One region of the Thermaerobacillus caldiproteolyticus genome, then DNA from elsewhere that is predicted to be linked to it. Evidence: predicted binding sites of a transcription regulator. Region 1 holds the regulator's gene; each other region holds the start of a gene.
The links. The regulator CtsR, encoded in region 1, represses protease genes until heat stress. The targets are predictions, from matches to a motif close to ATGGTCAATAAAGGTCAAACA.
Positions count from the first base shown of each region.

Region 2: the regulator CtsR is predicted to act here: its motif matches at 2,968-2,988, upstream of clpB (ATP-dependent chaperone ClpB).
Region 3: the regulator CtsR is predicted to act here: its motif matches at 5,383-5,403, upstream of clpP (ATP-dependent Clp endopeptidase proteolytic subunit ClpP).

Region 1 covers NZ_CP064060.1:3,230,445-3,238,245, forward strand. Annotated here, with positions in the region: rRNA gene ISX45_RS16155 (23S ribosomal RNA) at 1-639, shown strand, start outside; rRNA gene rrf (5S ribosomal RNA) at 767-883, shown strand; gene ISX45_RS16165 (CtsR family transcriptional regulator) at 1,475-1,936, shown strand; gene ISX45_RS16170 (protein-arginine kinase activator protein McsA) at 1,953-2,501, shown strand; gene ISX45_RS16175 (protein-arginine kinase McsB) at 2,506-3,594, shown strand; gene clpC (ATP-dependent protease ATP-binding subunit ClpC) at 3,594-6,026, shown strand; gene radA (DNA repair protein RadA) at 6,109-7,488, shown strand; gene ISX45_RS16190 (PIN/TRAM domain-containing protein) at 7,602-7,801, shown strand, end outside.
Region 2 covers NZ_CP064060.1:279,475-287,275, reverse strand. Annotated here, with positions in the region: gene ISX45_RS01500 (DUF2929 family protein) at 1-158, shown strand, start outside; gene clpB (ATP-dependent chaperone ClpB) at 354-2,954, opposite strand; gene ISX45_RS01490 (YjzC family protein) at 3,116-3,295, opposite strand; gene argF (ornithine carbamoyltransferase) at 3,418-4,377, opposite strand; gene ISX45_RS01480 (carbamoyl-phosphate synthase (glutamine-hydrolyzing) large subunit) at 4,374-7,508, opposite strand; gene ISX45_RS01475 (carbamoyl phosphate synthase small subunit) at 7,501-7,801, opposite strand, start outside.
Region 3 covers NZ_CP064060.1:2,723,611-2,731,411, reverse strand. Annotated here, with positions in the region: gene trxB (thioredoxin-disulfide reductase) at 1-614, shown strand, start outside; gene ISX45_RS13790 (NUDIX hydrolase) at 1,022-1,480, shown strand; gene rapZ (RNase adapter RapZ) at 1,502-2,395, shown strand; gene ISX45_RS13780 (gluconeogenesis factor YvcK family protein) at 2,392-3,351, shown strand; gene whiA (DNA-binding protein WhiA) at 3,427-4,389, shown strand; gene ISX45_RS13770 (HPr family phosphocarrier protein) at 4,410-4,667, shown strand; gene clpP (ATP-dependent Clp endopeptidase proteolytic subunit ClpP) at 4,737-5,327, opposite strand; tRNA gene ISX45_RS13760 (tRNA-Arg) at 5,568-5,639, shown strand; gene rpoN (RNA polymerase factor sigma-54) at 5,831-7,129, shown strand; gene ISX45_RS13750 (glutaredoxin family protein) at 7,141-7,386, shown strand; gene ISX45_RS13745 (sugar-binding transcriptional regulator) at 7,514-7,801, shown strand, end outside.

The DNA.
Region 1 (7,801 bases):
TCCCAAAGAGTAACGGAGGCGCCCAAAGGTTCCCTCAGAATGGTTGGAAATCATTCGTAGAGTGCAAAGGCAGAAGGGAGCTTGACTGCGAGACCTACAAGTCGAGCAGGGACGAAAGTCGGGCTTAGTGATCCGGTGGTTCCGCATGGAAGGGCCATCGCTCAACGGATAAAAGCTACCCCGGGGATAACAGGCTTATCTCCCCCAAGAGTCCACATCGACGGGGAGGTTTGGCACCTCGATGTCGGCTCATCGCATCCTGGGGCTGTAGTCGGTCCCAAGGGTTGGGCTGTTCGCCCATTAAAGCGGTACGCGAGCTGGGTTCAGAACGTCGTGAGACAGTTCGGTCCCTATCCGTCGCGGGCGTAGGAAATTTGAGAGGAGCTGTCCTTAGTACGAGAGGACCGGGATGGACGCACCGCTGGTGTACCAGTTGTCCCGCCAGGGGCACCGCTGGGTAGCTATGTGCGGAAGGGATAAGCGCTGAAAGCATCTAAGCGTGAAGCCCCCCTCAAGATGAGATTTCCCATCGCGTCAAGCGAGTAAGATCCCTCGAAGATGACGAGGTTGATAGGTCCGAGGTGGAAGCGTGGCGACACGTGGAGCTGACGGATACTAATCGATCGAGGACTTAACCAAGAAAAAGGTGAAGCCGAGCGTTCGCTTCTTTGCATGGATATCGGTTATCTAGTTTTGAGAGAACAAAAAAGTTCTTGACAGAACCGATAGGTTCGTTATAATCATATTTGTCCAATTCGATATCTTGCCTAGTGACAATGGCGGAGAGGTCACACCCGTTCCCATCCCGAACACGGAAGTTAAGCTCTCCAGCGCCGATGGTAGTTGGGGCCAGCGCCCCTGCGAGAGTAGGTCGTCGCTAGGCTTTATTTTATTAGGGAAGCATGTCCTGTTTATAAAATTTGTGGGACATGCTTTTTTGTTTGTAATTTGTTTTATTGTTGTGCTCAATTAAATAAGAGCATTATATTTTGTTTATGGGCTAATTACAGTAACCAATTTTTATGTATGTTGGATAATTTATTAATGAGCTGTAGCAGATGCTTAAAACCAACTTGTCGTTATAAAATGTAGATAAGTTTTGACTGATCGAGAACATAGACTTTTGCATGAAGCAGCATCCTTTTTTTCGCCTGGCTTATTGTTCGTAAATGTCTTGGCGAAAAAGATTCTGTGTGTTAGGTGATAAGATATGTTACTGTTCATTCTAGAAAAGAATTCTGTTTGTTTGAGATTGTTCCTTATGTAAGAAAATTTGTAAATATCCAGAGGATTTTAAAAAATATTAGAGAATTAGCCTATTTATTGGCGTGTTTTTGTTTCATTTTTTTCAAAAACGGCAATCATATTATTGGCATTAATTTGTTACTTTCTTGCATTTTTCTTCAATTCGCTATATAGTAAAGGTAAGGTCAAATATAGTCAAAGTCAACTGCGTATGCAAGGAGGAGGTAGAGTGCGAAATATCTCTGATATCATTGAACAATATTTAAAACAAGTACTAAATATGAGTGATAAAGAAATTGTAGAAATTAAGCGAAGTGAAATTGCCGATAAATTTCAATGTGTTCCTTCACAGATTAACTATGTCATCAATACACGTTTTACATTAGAACGAGGATATATTGTTGAGAGCAAGCGTGGCGGTGGCGGATACATTCGAATTATGAAAGTAAAAACAAAAAGTGAGGCGCAATTAATTGATCAGCTGTTGGAGCTCATCCAACATCGGATTAGCCAATCCAATGCTGAAGATATTATTCGTCGTTTAGTGGAGGAAAAAGTAATTTCAGAGCGTGAAGCGAACATTATGCTCAGTGTTATGGATCGTTCGGTACTGTATATTGATTTACCGCAGCGCGATGAGTTAAGAGCCCGAATGTTAAAAGCGATGTTAATATCATTGAAATATAAATAGGGGAGAGGTGAAAACATTGATATGTCAAGAGTGTAAACAAAGACCGGCAACGATGCATTTTACCAAAATTATCAATGGCGAAAAGACAGAATTTCACCTTTGTGAGCACTGTGCCCAAGAGCGTGGGGAAATGTTTATGTTTCCTGACAATACAGGCTTCTCTATTAATAACTTGTTAGCCGGTTTACTTAATCTCCAATCTCCGATAACAGAAGCGAAGCCGAGCGCGTTTCAAAGCCCTAACATTTTACAATGTGAGCGCTGTAATATGACGTATGAACAATTTACAAAAATAGGAAGATTTGGTTGTTCCCATTGTTATTATACATTCTCACGCCAGTTACAACCAATACTGAGACGGCTTCATAGCGGCAACACTACGCATGCTGGAAAGATCCCAAGACGCACTGGTGGTACGATTCATATTCGAAAACAACTTAATCAATTAAAGCAAAAACTCCAAGAGCTAATAGTTAAGGAGGAGTTTGAAAAAGCGGCCGAAGTTCGTGACCAGATTCGCGTTCTTGAGTCTCAGCTAAGTGAACGTGGAGAGGGGGATCTGTAATCTTATGTCGCTTGAGAAATTTTTGAATACAGCGGTCAGCTCTTGGATGAGTCAAGAAGGACCTGATTCCGATATTGTGCTAAGCAGCCGAATTCGATTAGCAAGAAACATCGCTGATTTTCGATTTCCGACTGTTTTTAACCCTACAGAAGCACAGCAAATTGTCGAGTTGTTTGAAAATACTTTTTCAAATCAATTGTATCATTCAATTGGACGATTTGAACTTTTAAAAATGAATGAACTTCAGCCAATTGAAAAAAGGGTATTGGTAGAAAAACATTTAATTAGTCCCCATTTAGCAGAAGATTCGCCATTTGGAGCATGCTTGCTTTCTGAAAACGAAGAAGTAAGCATTATGATTAATGAAGAAGACCATATTCGTATTCAATGTTTATTTCCTGGATTTCAATTAACGGAAGCGTTACAAGTAGCTAATGGGCTTGATGATTGGATTGAAGCGCATGTCAATTATGCATTTGATGAAAAAAGAGGTTATTTAACAAGTTGTCCTACAAACGTAGGTACAGGGTTGCGTGCCTCTGTGATGATGCATCTTCCTGCTCTCATTTTAACACAACAAATGAATCGGATTATTCCAGCGATTAACCAGCTTGGGTTAGTCGTACGAGGAACGTATGGAGAAGGCAGTGAAGCATTGGGGAATATTTTTCAAATATCTAACCAAATCACATTAGGAAAATCAGAAGAGGATATTGTTGAAGATTTAAAAAGTGTTGTTCAACAGTTAATTGCCCAGGAAAGAATGGCAAGAGAGGCATTAGTCAAAACTTTAAACATACAATTAGAAGACAGAGTCTTCCGTTCTTACGGGATATTAGCGAATAGTCGGGTCATTGAGTCTAAAGAAGCCGCACAATGTTTGTCTGATGTACGCTTAGGAATCGATTTAGGATATATTAAAAACATTTCGCGCAACATTTTAAATGAGCTCATGATTCTAACACAGCCGGGCTGTTTGCAACAATATGCAGGGGGAGCGTTAAGACCAGAGGAACGGGATGTTCTTAGAGCAACATTAATTCGTGAACGTTTAAAAATGGAAGAGAAAAAAGCAATGGAGGATGATGAATGATGATGTTCGGCAGATTTACGGAACGGGCGCAAAAAGTGTTAGCTTTAGCACAGGAAGAAGCCGTACGCCTTGGGCATAATAATATTGGGACGGAGCATATTTTATTAGGATTGATTCGTGAAGGAGAAGGTATTGCCGCGAAAGCGTTAACGGCTTTAGGATTAGGTCCTGATAAAATTCAAAAAGAGGTGGAAGCGCTAATTGGTCGTGGGCATGAATCCTCCCAAACGATTCATTATACGCCGCGTGCCAAAAAAGTCATCGAGCTTTCCATGGATGAAGCAAGAAAACTAGGGCATTCTTATGTAGGGACAGAACATATTTTGCTTGGATTAATTCGTGAGGGAGAAGGTGTCGCTGCGCGCGTTCTTAACAATTTAGGAGTAAGTCTCAATAAGGCTCGTCAACAAGTTCTTCAGCTGCTTGGAAGCAACGAGTCCGTTTCCGGTCATCAAGGTGGAGCCGCTTCCCATGTGAGTACGCCAACATTGGATAGTCTTGCGCGCGATTTAACAGCAATCGCTCGGGAAGGTAGCTTGGATCCGGTCATTGGTAGAAGCAAAGAAATTCAACGTGTCATTGAAGTATTAAGCCGACGCACGAAAAATAATCCTGTTTTAATCGGGGAGCCCGGCGTTGGAAAAACAGCGATTGCAGAAGGATTAGCGCAACAAATCGTAAACAATGAAGTACCGGAAACACTTCGCGATAAGAGAGTGATGACGCTCGATATGGGAACAGTGGTTGCCGGTACAAAATATCGCGGTGAATTTGAAGATCGTTTAAAAAAAGTGATGGATGAAATTCGACAAGCTGGAAATATTATTTTGTTTATTGACGAGCTTCACACCTTGATTGGTGCAGGTGGCGCAGAAGGAGCAATTGATGCTTCCAACATTTTAAAACCGTCTCTAGCTCGCGGAGAATTACAATGTATCGGGGCAACAACATTAGATGAATATCGCAAATATATCGAAAAAGACGCTGCGTTAGAACGCCGTTTCCAACCGATTTATGTCGATGAGCCAACGGTAGAAGAATCAATCCAAATTTTAAAAGGATTGCGTGACCGTTATGAAGCGCATCATCGCGTGTCGATTTCCGATGAGGCTATTGTTCAAGCGGTGAAATTATCGGATCGTTACATTACAGATCGTTTCCTCCCAGATAAAGCGATTGACTTAATTGATGAGGCTTGCTCAAAGGTGCGCCTTCGCTCATTTACCACTCCGCCAAACTTAAAGGAGCTTGAACAAAAATTAGAGGAAGTTCGCAAAGAAAAAGATGCCGCTGTTCAAAGCCAAGAATTCGAAAAAGCCGCTTCATTGCGCGATACTGAGCAACGTTTGCGCGAGCAGCTTGAAGAAACGAAACGAGCGTGGAAAGAAAAACAAGGTCAAGAAAATTCAGAAGTAACGGTTGAAGATATCGCGATGGTTGTATCAAGCTGGACAGGAATCCCAGTGGCAAAATTAGCACAAACGGAAACAGAACGGTTATTGAAGTTAGAGGAGATTTTACATTCGCGTGTCATCGGTCAAGAAGAAGCAGTGAAAGCAGTAGCGAAGGCGGTGCGTCGCGCTCGTGCGGGATTAAAAGATCCGAAGCGCCCAATTGGTTCGTTTATTTTCTTGGGCCCAACAGGTGTAGGAAAAACAGAGCTGGCAAGAGCGTTAGCAGAAGCAATGTTTGGTGATGAAGATGCTTTAATTCGGATTGACATGTCTGAATATATGGAGAAACACTCAACGTCTCGTCTTGTTGGTTCACCTCCTGGATACGTAGGATACGAAGAAGGTGGTCAGTTAACGGAAAAAGTGCGCCGTAAACCATATTCGGTCGTTTTGTTAGATGAGATGGAAAAAGCCCATCCGGATGTATTTAATATTCTTTTACAAGTATTAGAAGATGGTCGCCTAACGGATTCTAAAGGCAGAACGGTTGATTTTCGCAATACCATTGTGATTATGACGTCAAATGTTGGTGCCGATGCGCTAAAACGAAATAAATATGTCGGCTTTAATGTTCAAGACGAAACCCAAAAATACAAAGACATGAAAGAAAAAGTCATGGACGAGTTGAAAAAAGCGTTCCGTCCAGAATTTTTAAACCGTATTGATGAGATTATTGTGTTCCATTCATTAGAAAAACAACATTTAACCCAAATCGTGAAGCTAATGGCAGAACAGCTTATCAAACGCTTAAAAGAACAAGACATTGATTTAGAATTGACTCAAGCAGCGATCGAAAAAATTGCTGAACAAGGATATGATCCTGAATACGGTGCACGTCCATTGCGCCGGGCGCTGCAAAAGCATATTGAAGATCGCCTATCTGAAGAGTTGCTAAAAGGAACGATCGGAAAAGGGCAGAAGGTTGTTGTCGATGTAAAAGACGGACAGTTTGTTATTTTATCTGGGCAGACAGTTTAATAACCTCTGAGGTATGCGGCAACCCGTTGGCGCATACCTTTTCTTTTATGGTAATTTTTGGTTAGGAAAGGAAATAAGATAAATGGGAAAGAAAAAAACAAAGTTTGTTTGTCAAGAATGCGGGTACGAGTCGGTCAAATGGATGGGAAGATGCCCGGGATGTTATACATGGAATTCTATGGTAGAGGAAGTAGAGCGAGCAAAACCAACAACGAGGGGAGTGTTCGTTCATTCGTCTCCCGATACAATTTCTAAGCCGGTACCGATTACCACAGTGACGACAACACAAGAGCCGCGCATACAAACAGATCTGTCTGAATTGAACCGCGTGTTAGGCGGGGGCATTGTCAGAGGCTCTCTTGTCTTAATTGGCGGTGATCCAGGGATCGGAAAATCAACGCTTCTTTTGCAAGTTTCGGCACAACTCGCGATGAAACAAAATAAAGTGTTATATATATCTGGTGAAGAATCGGTCAAACAAACGAAATTACGGGCAGATCGCCTTCATGTTTCATCTAATGAATTGTATGTGTTAGCAGAGACGGATTTAGAATATATTGCGGAGGCGATTGAGGTAATCAATCCTGCCTTTGTCGTTATTGATTCAATTCAAACGGTGTATCGTTCGGAAATTACGTCAGCTCCCGGAAGTGTGTCCCAAGTGCGCGAATGCACAGCAGAGCTAATGAAAATCGCGAAGACAAAAGGGATTGCCATTTTTATCGTCGGTCATGTGACAAAAGAGGGGGCAATTGCCGGACCGAGAATTTTAGAGCATATGGTTGATACCGTGCTTTATTTTGAAGGGGAACGTCATCATACGTACCGCATTTTACGAGCGGTAAAAAACCGCTTTGGTTCCACCAATGAAATTGGCATTTTTGAGATGAGAGAAACCGGTTTATTGGAAGTGGAGAATCCGTCCGAAGTATTTTTAGAGGAGCGTTCACGAGGAGCGGCAGGGTCGACAGTTGTTGCCTCTATGGAAGGAACCCGGCCTGTGTTAGTAGAAATTCAAGCATTAATTTCACCGACGAGTTTTGGAAATCCGCGGAGAATGGCGACGGGAATAGACCATAACCGCGTCTCTTTGTTAATGGCAGTACTTGAAAAACGCGTCGGGCTACTTCTCCAAAACCAAGATGCTTACTTAAAAGTGGCAGGCGGCGTCAAATTGGATGAACCGGCGATTGATTTAGCGATTGCTGTAAGCATTGCCTCCAGTTTTCGTGATCAGCCTACGAATCCTTATGATGTTATTATCGGTGAAGTCGGCTTAACAGGGGAGGTCCGCCGCGTTTCCCGCATTGAACAACGCGTACAGGAAGCAGTAAAATTAGGATTTCATCGTATTATTATTCCAAAAAACAATGTAGGCGGATGGAATGTACCAGCAGGAGTAGAAATCATCGGCGTGTCTCACGTTGCCGAAGCGCTTGAATACACATTAGGAAGCAAGTAAGTGATAGAAAGGTTACAAATGTGTATCAAATGTTTAAAAAAGATTAAAAACTGTCGTTATAATTGGTTTCAAACAATGGAAACTGTTTATAATGTAGTAGAGGAGGTGAAGAAATGGTAAAACGAATTGTTCAATTGTTTTTTCTCGTTATTGGAGGAACGTTAGGGGTTATTTTTCTGCCGAACTTATTTCAATTATTGAAGCTCGATGACATTGCCATTTTAAATAGCCCGTACATGTTGGCTATTGTAGGGGCGCTTATTTTCTTTATCATCACTTTTTGGTTAGTTGATTATGTAGTAGAGCTTATTCG
Region 2 (7,801 bases), 790 kb from region 1:
GGACGTTTCTGCTAGTACAAATGGCCACATACGTCATTGGCTCAATGCAAGGTATTGCTTATCACTTTTCAACAGGAGCTTTATTAGGGGTTGTTGTTACGATTCTCATCATCATCATCGCTAACTTACTTCCTGACGAACCAGTTGAACATCACTAAGAAAAGCGGAGGTGACTTGCCTAACCGCAATGGGCAAATGTTCTTCCCCCGCGGAAATGTCTGCATTCGAGGGTGAAGGTGATTTGGCCCGAGCGGTTGGTCACCGGAGCTAGACAAAAAGAAAAGCGAAAGCGGCGCGTGTAACTTCGTAAGAAATAAGGCTGTCCCGAAAGTAAAGGGACAGCCTTGTTCATTTTATTTCGCTGTCACAACGATTTGTCCGCCTTCATAATCAACATCGACTGTGCTGTAATCTTTGATACGGCCAGCGATGATTTCTTTCGCTAATGGGGTTTCAATATGTTTTTGAATAAATCGTTTTAATGGTCGTGCTCCGTAAACCGGATCGAATCCGGATGTAGCAATGTATTCTTTTGCTTTTTCCGTCAATGTGAGGGAAATATGGCGATCGGCCAGCCGCTTGGCAAGTTCCTTCACTAATTTTTCGACAATTCCTTTTACTTCTTTCGTTGTTAACGGTTTAAATAAAATAACATCATCCACGCGGTTTAAAAATTCCGGACGGAAATGAGCGCGCAATTGTTGTAATACTTGTTCTCGCGTTTCTTCTTTGATCTCTCCATCCTCTTTGACTCCTTCTAACAACGCATGCGAGCCCATATTTGATGTCATAATGACGACCGTATTTTTAAAATCGACCGTGCGCCCTTGGGAATCAGTAATACGTCCATCATCCAACATTTGTAATAAAATATTAAACACTTCTGGATGCGCTTTTTCGATTTCGTCAAGTAAAATGACGGAATACGGTTTGCGCCGTACCGCTTCCGTTAATTGCCCCCCTTCTTCATAACCGACATAACCAGGCGGAGCACCAATTAAGCGCGATACCGCATGTTTTTCCATATATTCGGACATGTCGATGCGAATCATTTGTTCTTCGCTATCAAATAACGCTTGCGCGAGCGCCTTCGCCAGCTCCGTTTTTCCGACACCGGTTGGTCCTAAAAAAATAAAGGAACCGATCGGACGATTAGGATCTTTAATGCCCGCACGAGCACGCAACACCGCATCAGCGACAAGCTCGACCGCTTCATCTTGCCCGATGACACGCTCATGTAAAAGGTCATGCAGACGCAACAGTTTTTCGCGTTCCCCTTCGACTAATCGTGTTAACGGAATTCCTGTCCATCTTGAGACGATTTCCGCGATTTCTTCCTCTGTTACTTCCTCACGAAGGAGACGACCTTCTTTGTTTGTTTCGTTCATTTGCTGTTCAAGCTGCTTTAATTGTTTTTCCAGCTGTGGGATGCGACCATGGCGAAGTTCAGCAGCTTTATTTAAGTCATACTCGTTTTCTGCTTCTTCCAATTCGCGTTTAGCTTTTTCAAGAGCTTCACGAACATTGCGCACTTGTTGAATCGCTTCTTTTTCTTGTTGCCATTGCGCTTTCATGCTGTTTGCTTTTTCGCGCAAATCGGCGAGTTCTTTTGTTAAAGTCTCGAGCCGCTCCTTGCTTGCTTCATCCGTTTCTTTTCGCAACGCCGCCTCTTCGATTTCCAGCTGCATGACTCGCCGCATCACTTCATCAAGCTCGGATGGCATGGAGTCAATTTCGGTACGAATCATCGCACACGCTTCGTCGACTAAATCGATCGCTTTATCAGGTAAAAAACGGTCGGAAATATAGCGATCCGATAATGTTGCTGCCGCCACAAGAGCACGATCGTGAATGTTGACGCCGTGATGGATTTCAAATCGCTCTTTTAAACCGCGCAAAATGGAAATCGTATCTTCGACGCCCGGTTCTTCGACAAGCACTTGTTGGAACCGACGCTCCAAGGCCGGGTCTTTCTCGATATATTGCCGATATTCATCGAGTGTTGTTGCACCAATGCAATGCAATTCCCCGCGCGCTAGCATCGGCTTTAGCATGTTTCCAGCATCCATTGCGCCTTCTGCTTTTCCCGCTCCGACAATCGTGTGCAATTCGTCAATAAATAAAATAATTTTTCCTTCGCTTTTTTTTATTTCATTGAGCACCGCTTTAAGACGTTCTTCAAATTCACCGCGAAATTTCGCTCCGGCAACAAGAGAACTCATGTCTAAGGCAAAAATCGTTTTATCTTTTAACCCTTCTGGAACGTCTTTCCGAACAATACGTTGCGCCAACCCTTCAACGATCGCTGTTTTTCCGACGCCCGGCTCCCCGATTAACACCGGATTGTTTTTTGTCTTGCGCGATAAAATGCGAATAACGCGGCGAATCTCACTATCGCGACCGATGACAGGATCGATTTTTCCCGCTCTCACTTCCGCTACTAAATCGCGGCCGTATTTTTTTAGAGCTTCGTATGTAGCTTCTGGAGTTGGACTTGTCACGCGCTGATTCCCCCTTATTTCTGTTAATACTTTTAACAATGATGAACGGTCAATACGGTATTGCTGGAGCAAATGGCTAATATCGTTGTTTTCAATTGTTAATGCCAATAATAAATGTTCGACTGATAGATATTCATCTTGCATTTGCTTTGCCTCTTGTTCGGCATTCGTAATGAGGCGTTGCAAGCGATGGGTCATATAGATGTTTCCTTCTTCGACCCCTGCGCCAAGTACTTCCGGTTTTTTCTTTAAACGCGCTCGCAACTCGTTCGTGAACGCCTCTACATTCACATGAAGCAGAGTTAATATTCTTCCTGCTAGTCCTTCTTCTTGTTGAAGCAAAGCGAGTAAAAGATGCTCGATATCCATTTGTTGATGATGATGTTTCACAGCAAGAGATTGGGCAGCGATGAACGCTTCTTGCACTTTTTCTGTCATTTTATTTATGTTCATTGCTTTCGCCCCTTTTTTGACTTTTTTTGACCTTTAAAGTCATTATAACGGATGCTCCCTTTTGAATTCAAATGGAAAGCCATCCCCATATGAGAATGGCTTTTTCGCATGATTAAGAAAGTATAACTTTTTACCGTTCACAGCGTCCCCGCTTTTCTTGTTTACGGTTTTCGCATATATGTCCAATGACGATTATGGTTCGATGTTTCTGGGAACGTGTCTCCGGCTTTTAACCTGATTTTCTTTGGATGCTTCACATTATCTCCTGTTTCACCAATTTCGATATAGACACCATTGTTCGGTGCTTTATCCCCCGGTCCAAAATGTCGTCTCTGGCCCATCTTCATTCCTCCCTTAAACCAAAGGTACATTATTAACGTTCCCGTTGTCTCTTCCGTTCATAACTACGCAAATGATGGTACAACATGATAAAAGCACCGGAATGTAATCCAGTGCTTTTCGTTTATACTAAAAGAGATAGTAAAATCGCTTTTTGTACGTGAAGTCGATTCCCTGCTTGTTGAAACACAAATGAATGAGCGCTGTCAATCACATCAGCTGTCACTTCTTCACCACGATGTGCCGGCAGGCAATGGAGAAAGATGTAATCATCTTTCGCTTTTTGTACTAGCTGCTCATTGACTTGAAACGGCTGAAAGACAGAAAGCCGCTCTTCACTTTCTTGTTCTTGTCCCATGCTCGTCCATACATCGGTGTAAATGACATCTGCACCTACCACTGCTTCGCTTGGATCATGCGTAACGGTAATCGCTGCTCCTGTTTGTTCTGCCGCTTTTACTGCCTCTTTTACATAATTCTCTTTCGGTTCATAGCCAATCGGACAAGCGATTGTACAATCCATGCCCACTTTTGCTGCGGCGATCATTAACGAATGAGCAACATTGTTGCCGTCACCGACATAAACAAGCTTAATCCCTTTTAATTTCTTTTTTAATTCATAAATTGTTAATAAATCGGCTAATGCTTGACACGGATGATCATCGTCGGTTAAGCCGTTAATGACAGGAATCGTTGCATAGTGAGCTAATTCCTCAATTTTACTATGGGCAAATGTACGAATCATAATTGCATCAACATATTGGGATAATACTCTTGCTGTGTCAGCAATCGTTTCGCCGCGACCGATCTGTAAGTCATTACTATTTAAATAAAGGGAATGGCCTCCTAATTGCGTCATTCCAACTTCAAATGATACTCTCGTGCGCGTTGATGGCTTTTCAAAAATCATTGCTAATGTTTTTCCCGCGAGCGGAGTATAACGTTCCCCCGCGCGCTGTTTTTGTTTTAATTCCGCAGCTAGTGCTAATACATCATGAATTTCTTCCGAAGAAAAATCGATTAGTGTTAATAAGTCTTTTCCTTTTAACGAGGAACTGATTGTTTGTTTTACGACTGGGTTCATACAATCACCGCTTTCTCTGATTTTCTTTTCTGTTCGAGCCAATTTTGAATAGACGAAACAGAAGCATTATCAATACCGATCGCCTGTAAAAATAGCTCACATGTTTCTATTTCTGTAAAGGTGATGATTTGTCGGGACAACGCAAGCATTCTCTCTTCGGTGCTTTCAGTATCTTTTTTCAGATTAAAAAACGCTAACGCTTCTTTTCGTTTCACCCATTGGGCAAACGGTATATCCGTTACAATGGTAAGTTGTTTATCTTCAATGAGTTCAAGTAGTGACTGCATATTGTTCATATCAATATCTACATAAATTTCATAAGCGCCGCCTTTTTTAGATAAATACGAATGGAACGCCTTAGCTGCCGCTTCAGTCACTGTTTCAGCGATGCTGATGCCTTCTCCTGTCGATTTCATTTCCGGACCGACGAGAGGATCGACTCCCGGCAATTTATGCGTTGAAAATACCGGATATTTTAAAACGATATATGGCATATTCGCTAATCCTCGGTGTTTTTCGCCAACCGAGTCACACAAACATTTCCCAAGCAATAATTTTGTCGCAATTTGCGCGAGCGGAATTCCTGTCGTTTTGCTGACAATCGGCACGGTACGGCTTGCGCGCGGATTGACTTCTAGTACATACACTTGACCGTTGGCAATGACATATTGAATATTCATAATCCCTTTAAATTGGAGTTTTTGAACAATTTTTTCCGCGAACGTCATGATTTGCGTTTTCTCTTCTTCCGTCAACGTCTGAGCGGGTAAGAAAGCATAACTATCTCCAGAGTGGACTCCCGCTTTTTCTACATGTTCAATAATCGTTGGAAGCAACATCGCTTCTCCATCGGCGACAACATCGACTTCCGCTTCTTTTCCGTCTAAATATGCGTCGATTAAGACCGGATATGTAAACGTTAATCCTTCTTTTAACAGTTGCTGCAATTGTTGTTCATTGTTGACGATAAACATTCCTTTTCCGCCAATAACATAGGAAGGGCGAAGTAAAACCGGATAGCCTACCGCTTTGGCATTGGCGATGAGTTCATTTTCATCGTTTGCCATTAACCCCGGTACATGTGGAATATCGAGCTCTTCTAGTAATTGATAAAAGCGGTCGCGATCTTCAAGTTGGTCAATGACGTCATGGGAAACACCAAGAATGGTTACGTTCGCTTCTTCTAATCCTTTCACAAGGTTAATAGCCGTTTGACCGCCAAATTGAACGATCACTTTTTCAATTCGTTCCGCTTCAATAACATTTAACACTTCTTCTAACGTAAGGGGCTCGAAATAAAGGCGGTCCGCCACAGCAAAATCGGTACTTACTGTTTCTGGATTGTTGTTAATCAAAACCGTTTCATATCCTTCTTCTTGCAACGCATAAACGCTATGAACGGAGCTGTAGTCAAATTCAATGCCTTGCCCGATCCGAATCGGACCTGCTCCGATAATTAACACTTTCTCTTTATCACTTTCTTTTCTCTCATCTTGGCCAAAATACGTCGAATAATAATAGTCCGTTTCCGAATGGAACTCTGCTGCGCATGTGTCAACCATTTTGTACGAAGGAACAATGCCAAGCTGTTTCCGTTTTTCTCTTACCGCCCATTCACTTACGTTCCAGACATCAGCTAAAAACGCATCGGAAACCCCTTTTTCTTTCAAAAGACGGAACGTCGCTTCATCAATATCGTCTAAACTTGTTTCTTTCGCTTTCTGTTCCAACAAAATAAGCTGATAAAAGGAATTCAAAAAGAATCGATCAATCTTTGTCAATTCATAAATCGTTTCGATCGTTTCCCCGCGGCGGAATAGCTCGAGAATCGCAAAAAAGCGACGATCATCTTTGTTAACAAGAAGTCCTTTAAGTTGCTCATTCGTTTGTGCTGCTAATTCCGGTAAACATAACCCGACGTTTTCTCCTTCTAACGAATGGACTGCTTTTTGAAAAGCGCGCTCCATATTGCGGTCAATCGCCATGACCTCACCGGTCGCCTTCATTTGTGTACCGAGTCGGCGATCGACGTGAGGGAATTTATCAAACGGTAGGCGTGGAAACTTGACAACAACGTAATCAAGAGCTGGTTCAAAGCTGGCATACGTATTTTTCGTTACCGGATTTAACAGCTCCGCCAATGTATAGCCGACCGCTAATTTCGCTGCGATGCGCGCAATCGGATAGCCCGTCGCTTTTGACGCGAGCGCGGAAGAACGGCTGACACGCGGATTGACTTCGATTAAATAGTAATGTTTGCTGAATGGGTCAAGGGCAAATTGGATATTGCATCCGCCGATAATGCCAAGAGCAGAAATAATTTTGACTGCAGCGGAGCGCAACATATGGTATTCTTCATCTGTTAATGTCTGCGATGGAGCGACGACAATAGAGTCGCCGGTATGCACACCGACCGGGTCGACGTTTTCCATATTACATACGGTAATACACGTATCTGTATGGTCGCGCATCACTTCGTATTCAATTTCTTTATAGCCGGCGACACTTCGCTCAATAAGACATTGCGTAATCGGGCTTTCCGCTAATCCTTTTTCGACTAAAGCGACAAATTGCTCCATCGTCATTGCAATACCACCGCCTGTTCCCCCTAACGTATAGGCAGGGCGGATAATAATTGGGAAGCCAATTTTTTCAGCAAATGCGACAGCATCGTCTACGTTTGTGATGATCTCGCTCTCTGGAACCGGCTCTCCTAATTCATACATGAGTGAGCGAAACGCCTCGCGATCTTCCCCTTTTTTAATTGCGTCAATCGGCGTTCCGAGCAACTTTACGCCGTATTTTTCTAAAATTCCGGCTTCATGAAGTTGGAACGCTAAGTTTAACCCCGTCTGTCCTCCGAATGTTGCTAACAAGCCATCGGGTCGCTCTTTGGCAATAATTTTTTCGATGCTATCGACAGTTAGCGGTTCAAAGTAGACGGCATCCGCATGAACTTCGTCTGTCATAATCGTTGCCGGGTTATTGTTGACTAAAATTATACGGTAGCCTTCTTCTTTTAATGCAATACACGCTTGAGTGCCGGAATAATCAAACTCGGCTGCCTGACCAATGACGATCGGTCCGGAACCGATGATTAAAATCGATTGCAGCGTTAAATCCTTAGGCATATACTTTCTCCCCTTTTAGCACGGTTTGTAAAAATTCATCAAAGATGTCATTCGTATCGCTAGGGCCGGGATGTGCCTCTGGATGATATTGCACCGATAAAATTGGCTTGTAGCGATGCACCATTCCTTCGACCGAGCTATCGTTCACGTTCGTAAACCGAACAATGAACGGTGTATTCGCTAAGCTGTTTTCATTAACGACATAGCTATGATTTTGCGAAGTCATGAATACTTTCTTTTTAACTGCATCATACACCGGTTGATTCGCCCCGCGATGTCCAAAGCGAAGTTTT
Region 3 (7,801 bases), 510 kb from region 1:
CAGGAGCAGAGTACAAAAAGTTAGGAGTTCCAGGCGAAGCGGAATTAGGCGGTCGCGGAGTCTCCTACTGTGCCGTATGTGACGGGGCGTTTTTTAAAGGGAAAAACCTTGTCGTTGTCGGTGGCGGCGACTCTGCGGTCGAAGAAGGCGTGTATTTAACTCGTTTTGCGAATAAAGTAACAATTGTGCATCGCCGCGATAAGTTGCGGGCGCAAAAAATTTTACAAGACCGTGCGTTTGCTAATGAAAAAATTGATTTTATTTGGAATCATACAGTGAAACAAATTAATAATAAAGATGGAAAAGTAGGGAGCGTCACACTCGTTAGTACAATAACAGGGGAAGAGCGCGAATTTCCTTGCGATGGTGTATTTATTTATATTGGTATGGTTCCTCTTTCCAAACCGTTTGAGAGTCTTGGCATTACAAACGAAAATGGATATATTGAAACAAATGAGCATATGGAAACAAAAGTGCCGGGCATTTTTGCTGCCGGAGATGTTCGTGAAAAATCATTGCGTCAAATTGTGACAGCAACAGGCGATGGAAGTATTGCAGCGCAAAGCGCGCAACACTATGTAGAGGAACTAAAAGAAAGATTAAACGTAAAGTAATGAAATCGTAATACATGTTTAACTCGATTGTAACACGTATGAAATAATTTTTCTGTATTCTAAAGATAAGTAATTGACCCCCTTTTATATAGATCTTTTTGTTAAGCACGGGTACCCTTTCCCGTGCTTCTTTTTTATGATTTAGTCTCGAGGAAGCTTAGGATGACAACATTTCGTCTTGCCCACAGGACGCGGACAGTTTTTAGGCGAAATTGGGGCGCTTCTGCTTTTCTTGATGTCTAGCTTTGATGCCCCTCTTTGCGGCGATTCAGTTCTGCTTCGGCAGGAGGGACACGATGTTCGGCTGTCATCTCCGCTTTTCTTGATTGTAGCTCTTTGTCAGAAATAGTATAATAAAACAAATAGGAGTTTTGGAATTTGTATTGAATGATGTTGAGGTGAGCGTGTTGCAACGCGTGACAAATTGTGTGCTTGTCAAAGATGGAAAAGTGTTATTGCTGCAAAAACCAAGGCGCGGCTGGTGGGTCGCTCCGGGAGGGAAAATGGAGCAAGGAGAATCCATTCGCGAAGCTTGTATACGAGAATATCGTGAAGAAACAGGAATCTATTTAAAAAACCCGGAACTAAAAGGGGTTTTTACTATTCTTATCAAAGAACAAGAACAAGTGGTATCAGAATGGATGATGTTTACATTTTTTGCCCACCAGTTTGAAGGGGAACATGTACCTTATTGTGAAGAAGGAAATTTAGAATGGCATCCGATTGAGACGGTTCATGAGCTTCCCATGGCACCAGGAGATTATCATATTTTAGATTATGTATTGAAAGGCTCTGGCATTATATACGGAACGTTTACGTATACCGAAGATTTTCAACTGCTTTCTTACCGCTTAGACCCAAGTTAAGAGAGAGGAGGGGAGATAGAGATGAGCACAGGTTCCACAAGTAACATTCAAATGGTCATTATTACGGGAATGTCAGGAGCAGGAAAGACGGTAGCAATTCAAAGTTTTGAGGATTTAGGCTTTTTTTGCGTCGATAACTTACCACCAACATTGCTTCCAAAATTTTTGGAGTTAATGAAAGAGTCGGGGAATAAAATGAATAAAGTAGCACTTGTCATGGACTTGCGTAGCCGCGACTTTTTCGAAAGCTTGTTTACCGCATTAGATGATTTAGCGGAACAGTCATGGGTAACACCACAAATTTTATTCCTTGATGCAAAAGATTCGACGCTCGTTGCGCGCTATAAAGAAACGCGCCGCACGCATCCGCTTGCGCCAAACGGATTGCCGCTTGAAGGAATCCGTCTTGAGCGACAATTGCTTGAGGAGCTAAAGGGAAGAGCGCAAATCATTTACGATACATCAGATTTAAAACCAAGAGAATTACGGGAGAAAATTTTACAGCAATTTTCGTCCCATGCGCATCAAACGTTTACGGTAAACGTGGTTTCGTTCGGTTTTAAATATGGCCTTCCAATTGATGCAGATTTAGTATTTGATGTGCGTTTTTTGCCGAACCCGCATTACATTGAACATATGAGACCGAAAACGGGACTGGATGAAGAAGTTTCTACTTACGTATTAAAATGGAATGAAACACAAAAGTTTTTGGAAAAAGTGATTGATTTATTGACTTTTATGCTTCCTCATTATAAGCGGGAAGGAAAAAGCCAGCTTGTCATCGCAATCGGTTGCACTGGAGGACAGCATCGGTCTGTTGCCCTTGCTGAATATATTGCCAACCATTTTGCGAAAGACTACAAAACCCATGTTTCGCATCGTGACATGGAGAGGAGAAAGGAAAAATATAAATGAGTAAAAAAAGACATCCTAAGATTGTCATCATTGGTGGAGGAACGGGACTGCCGGTATTGTTACGTGGGTTAAAGCAATATGCCGTTGACATCACCGCAATTGTCACAGTTGCAGATGATGGAGGCAGTTCGGGAAGACTGAGGGATGAACTCGATATGCCCCCACCGGGAGATATTCGAAACGTACTAGCGGCGCTTTCAGATGTGGAACCGCTCATTGTCGAATTATTTCAGCATCGTTTTGCAAATGGTAATGGACTATCCGGACATTCGTTGGGAAATTTAATTTTAGCAGCAATGACATCGATCACAGGGGATTTCGTTCGGGCGATTCGGGAGATGAGCAAGGTGCTCAATGTGCGCGGCAAAGTGTTGCCAGCTGCCAATAAGAGCGTTATCCTTCATGCTGAAATGGAAGACGGAACGATTGTTTCTGGGGAGTCGAAAATTCCTTATTCGGGAAAAAAAATTAAAAAAGTATTTTTAACGCCGGAGAACATTGAACCGCTTTCCGAAACGATCGATGAAATTCGTGCTGCTGATTTAATTGTGATTGGCCCAGGTAGTTTATATACAAGTATTTTACCTAATTTATTAGTTCCAAAAATCGGCCGAGAAGTTTGTCGAGCAAAAGCGAAAAAAATTTATATATGCAATGTCATGACCCAAGCTGGTGAAACATTACATTATACTGCAAGCGATCATGTGAAAGCGCTATATGCTCATATGGGTTGCGCTTTTTTAGATATGATTGTTGTGAACAGCGGACATATTCCAGAGGAGATTCAACAGCGTTACGCCGAAGAGTTAGCAGAACCGGTCAAGGATGATAGTGAAAAATTAACGGAATTAGGGCTGACGGTCATTCGTGACCATATCGTTAGCTACGAAGATCAAGTCATTCGTCATGACACAAAAAAAGTTGCGTCATTGCTTGTTTCACTGTTACCAACATAATCCTTCCAGCTCTACCGAATCCTTTTAGCACCTCCTTCTTCCTCTTTGCAAACAATGAATACGGAGGTGGCAACGATGTCGTTTGCGTCGGAAACGAAAAAAGAATTAACGAGCCTTGAAGTGAAACCTTGCTGTTTGAAAGCAGAATTATCCGCGCTTTTGCGCATGAATGGTTCGCTCTCTTTTTCGAATCGAAGAGTAACCGTTGATGTGCAAACGGAAAACGCGGCGATTGCCCGAAGAATTTACACGCTAATGAAAAAAGGATATTCCGTTACAGTAGAGTTATTAGTCCGCAAAAAAATGCGGTTAAAGAAAAATAATGTGTATATCGTTCGAGTAGTAGAAGGTGCTCGTGAGCTGTTAGAGGATTTGAAAATATTGGAGGAAGATTTTTCTCTTATTCGCGTCATTTCTCCCGAGCTCGTCAAAAAGAAATGCTGTAAACGCGCGTATTTGCGTGGCGCGTTTCTAGCGGGAGGCTCGGTCAATAACCCGGAAACCTCATCGTATCATCTTGAAATTTTTTCGCTATATAAGGAACATAGCGATTCATTATGTGAATTAATGAACAGTCACTTTTTTCTCAATGCCAAAACGTTAGAACGAAAAAAAGGGTTTATTACGTATTTAAAAGAGGCGGAAAAAATTGCTGAGTTCTTAAATATTATTGGCGCTCATCAAGCGCTGCTTCGATTTGAAGATGTCCGGATTGTTCGTGATATGAGAAACTCAGTAAACCGCCTTGTTAACTGTGAAACAGCGAATTTAAATAAAACAATTGGTGCAGCTCTTCGGCAAATCGAAAACATTCGCTACATTGATGAAACGATCGGTCTAAGCGCGCTTCCAGAAAAATTGCGGGAAATTGCTGAATTAAGAATTAATTACCAAGATGTTACGTTAAAAGAACTAGGTGAAATGGTATCCGGAGGAAAGATAAGCAAATCAGGAATCAATCATCGATTAAGGAAAATTGATGAGATTGCCGAAAAACTACGGGCTGGTCAACCAATTGATTTTCATAAATCACTTTAGAGTGAAGGGGAGACAGGAATATGGTGGAAAAACAAGTGGAAGTGTTGCTAAAAACGGGATTACAGGCACGTCCAGCCGCGTTATTCGTACAAGAAGCAAACCGGTTTTCGTCGGATATTTATTTAGAGAAAGACGGAAAAAAAGTCAACGCAAAAAGTATTATGGGATTAATGAGCTTGGCAATCAGTTCAGGGTCTGTCATTACACTCATTGCTGATGGTCCGGATGAAAAAGAAGCGCTTGAAGCGTTAGCTAAGTACGTACAAAACGAAGGATAATAAATCGATAAAAACGAGGCTGTTCCCACATAAAAAGAGAACAGCCTCATTCGTTAATAAAAACGTCGATTATTTTTCATCGACTCTTGTTAAGACACGGTCAATTAATCCATATTCTTTTGCTTTTTCCGCTGTCATAAAGTTATCACGGTCGGTGTCTCGTTCGATGACTTCAATTGGTTGTCCTGTGTTCTCGGAAAGGATACGATTTAATTTATCGCGTAAGAAAAGAATGCGTTTAGCAGCAATTTCGATTTCTGTCGCTTGACCTTGCACGCCTCCAAGAGGTTGGTGAATCATGATTTCGCTATTTGGTAAAGCGAATCGTTTTCCTTTTGCTCCTGCTGCAAGCAAAAATGCACCCATGGATGCAGCCATTCCAATGCAAATCGTTGATACATCAGGCTTAATAAATTGCATTGTGTCATAAATCGCCATTCCTGCTGTAATCGAACCGCCTGGGCTGTTAATGTAAAGAGAGATATCCTTTTCTGGATCTTCTGCGGCTAAAAATAAAAGCTGCGAAACGATCGAGTTGGCCACATGGTCATCAATTTGGCTACCGAGAATAATAATGCGGTCTTTTAACAAACGGGAGTAAATGTCATATGCGCGTTCACCGCGACTTGTTTGCTCAATAACTGTAGGAATTAAATTCATGGAACTTCCTCCTTTACCAATCGGTTAAAATCGTATGTATTTTTATGATACATAATTGGTCAATGAAGGTCAAACAAAACCTCCTGCCCTTACTTCATTATTATTCGTTATGACTCATCTTCATCCCTTTTTTCATCATATCCGCTTTTCTATTTTTTAAACACATTTTCCTCTTGCAAAAAAGAATAATCTTCACTATAATTGAATGTGCAACTAAACGCCATGTCCTCGCAACACCATGCCCTCGTAGTGTAGTGGATAGCACGAGAGATTCCGGTTCTCTTAGCGTGGGTTCGAATCCTGCCGAGGGCGTATAACCTGAGAAAGACCTATCACCGTGAGTGATAGGTCTTTCTTTTTTGGAAAGTGTACGAATATATATATTGTATAGATAGTTGGGAACGTTCAAAGCAGTACTAATATAGATCGTTTTCTTACAATTCATTACCATATACGCCTGGTGCAGGTTGATGTACAATAAATGGAGAAGGAGGCGTGCGACTATGAGAGCGGAATTACTCCAAGAACAACGGCTAAGGCTTTCATTGACAAAAGAATTAACACAAGCGATTGAGCTATTGCAGTATTCCACTCTGGAATTGCGATCGTTTCTGTACGAACAGTCGCTGGATAATCCGTTTCTTGAAATTAACGATCATAAACCGGGGCAATCATATAAATCTTTGTCTCATCAAGAAAAGCGAAACGTGATTGAAAATATAAGCGTTCGTTCTGAAACGCTAACTTCTTATTTATTGTCTCAGCTTCATTCGATGTCGCTGTCCCCAAAAACTAGACACATTCTTCGTTATTTAATTAATTCACTTGATGATGCCGGCTATTTGCGTACGGATATGAAGGATGTTGCCGCTCATTTAGCCGTCTCTGAAGATGAAGTAGAAGAAGCGGTTCAGTTGTTACAATCGCTTGAGCCTGCCGGTGTGGGGGCACGCAGTTTGCAAGAGTGTTTATACCTCCAATTACAACGTTTACCGGAGCGGAATTTATTAGCGGAGCAAATTGTGTCACAGCATTTTTCACTGTTCGTGGAGAAAGCTTGGAAAGCATTATCTAAACAATTGCATGTGGACATTACCGATTTGCAGCAAGTCTGGGATTTAATTCGCACCCTTGAACCTCGCCCAGGCAGCCATTATACAAAAATTGAACCGCATTTTATTGTGCCGGATTTCGTCATCGAACGCTCTGAAGAAGGCTTGCGCCTTCTATTTAATGACGAGATTCTCCCAGAATTAATATGGAACCGTGAATATGAAAAGAAACTCGCTTGTCGGCAAGATGAACAAGTTGAATTATTCATCAAAGAAAAATATCGTCAATTTCTTTGGCTGACGAAAAGCTTAGAACAGCGTAAGCAAACGTTAGTGAGCGTTATGAAAGAAATTTTGGAAAGGCAAAAACAATGTTTCGAAAAAGGCTTAACCGCTTTAAAGCCTTTGACTATGCGTGAAATTGCGGATGCCCTTAACATTCATGAATCGACGGTAAGCCGTGCTGTGAAAAATAAATATGTACAAACACCGTTTGGCACGGTAGAGCTCCGGTACTTTTTTACGAGTTCGCTTTCTTCTGTAAGCGCTGACGAAGAGGCCTCTGCTACCAAAACAAAAGCGTTGATTAAGCAGCTCATTGAAGCCGAAAACAAGCGAGAACCTTTATCCGACCAAAAGATTGCTGATATGTTGCATGAACAGCATGGTATTGCGATTTCACGACGAACAGTCGCGAAATATCGCGAGCAGCTCTATATCCCATCATCAGCCAAACGAAAACAGTATTAGGAAGTGAAATCATGGTAGTCAATCTTTACTCAAAAGTCGATTGTCCTTTATGCGAAAAAGCGAAAGCAGTCTTGCAAGAGTTGCAAAAAGAGTACGATTTTCAAATCAATGAAATTGATATTTACAGCGACGATGCATTATTAGAAAAATACCAGTTAATGATTCCGGTCGTCGAAATTGATGGGGAGGAAATCGACTATGGGATGATTCAAAAAGAAATTGTAAGAAAGCGTTTACTTCGGGAGTTGAATAGTTGAAGATTTATGTTACTCCTGTTACAATAAAAATGTAGCAGGAGTAATTTTTTTCACACAAGCGGGACATAATAAGTCATAGCGGGACATTTTAGGTCCATGTATATTCTGTGCAAGGAGAAGGGAATACATGCAGTCTTTAATTGAGGCCCAGAAGAAATTATTACCTGACCTTCTTGATGTTATGCAAAAACGGTACCGTATTTTGCAATACATTCGTCTTATGCAACCGATCGGTAGAAGAGTGTTATCCAATAGTTTGGGGATCAGTGAGCGCGTGCTTCGCTCCGAAGTGCAGTTTTTAAAAGAGCAAAACCTGTTGATCATGAGTTCCGCTGGCATGAGCGTGACGTCGGAAGGAAACGAATTGTTGCATATTCTTGAAGACGTCATGAGAGAAGTTTTAGGTCTAAAAGAT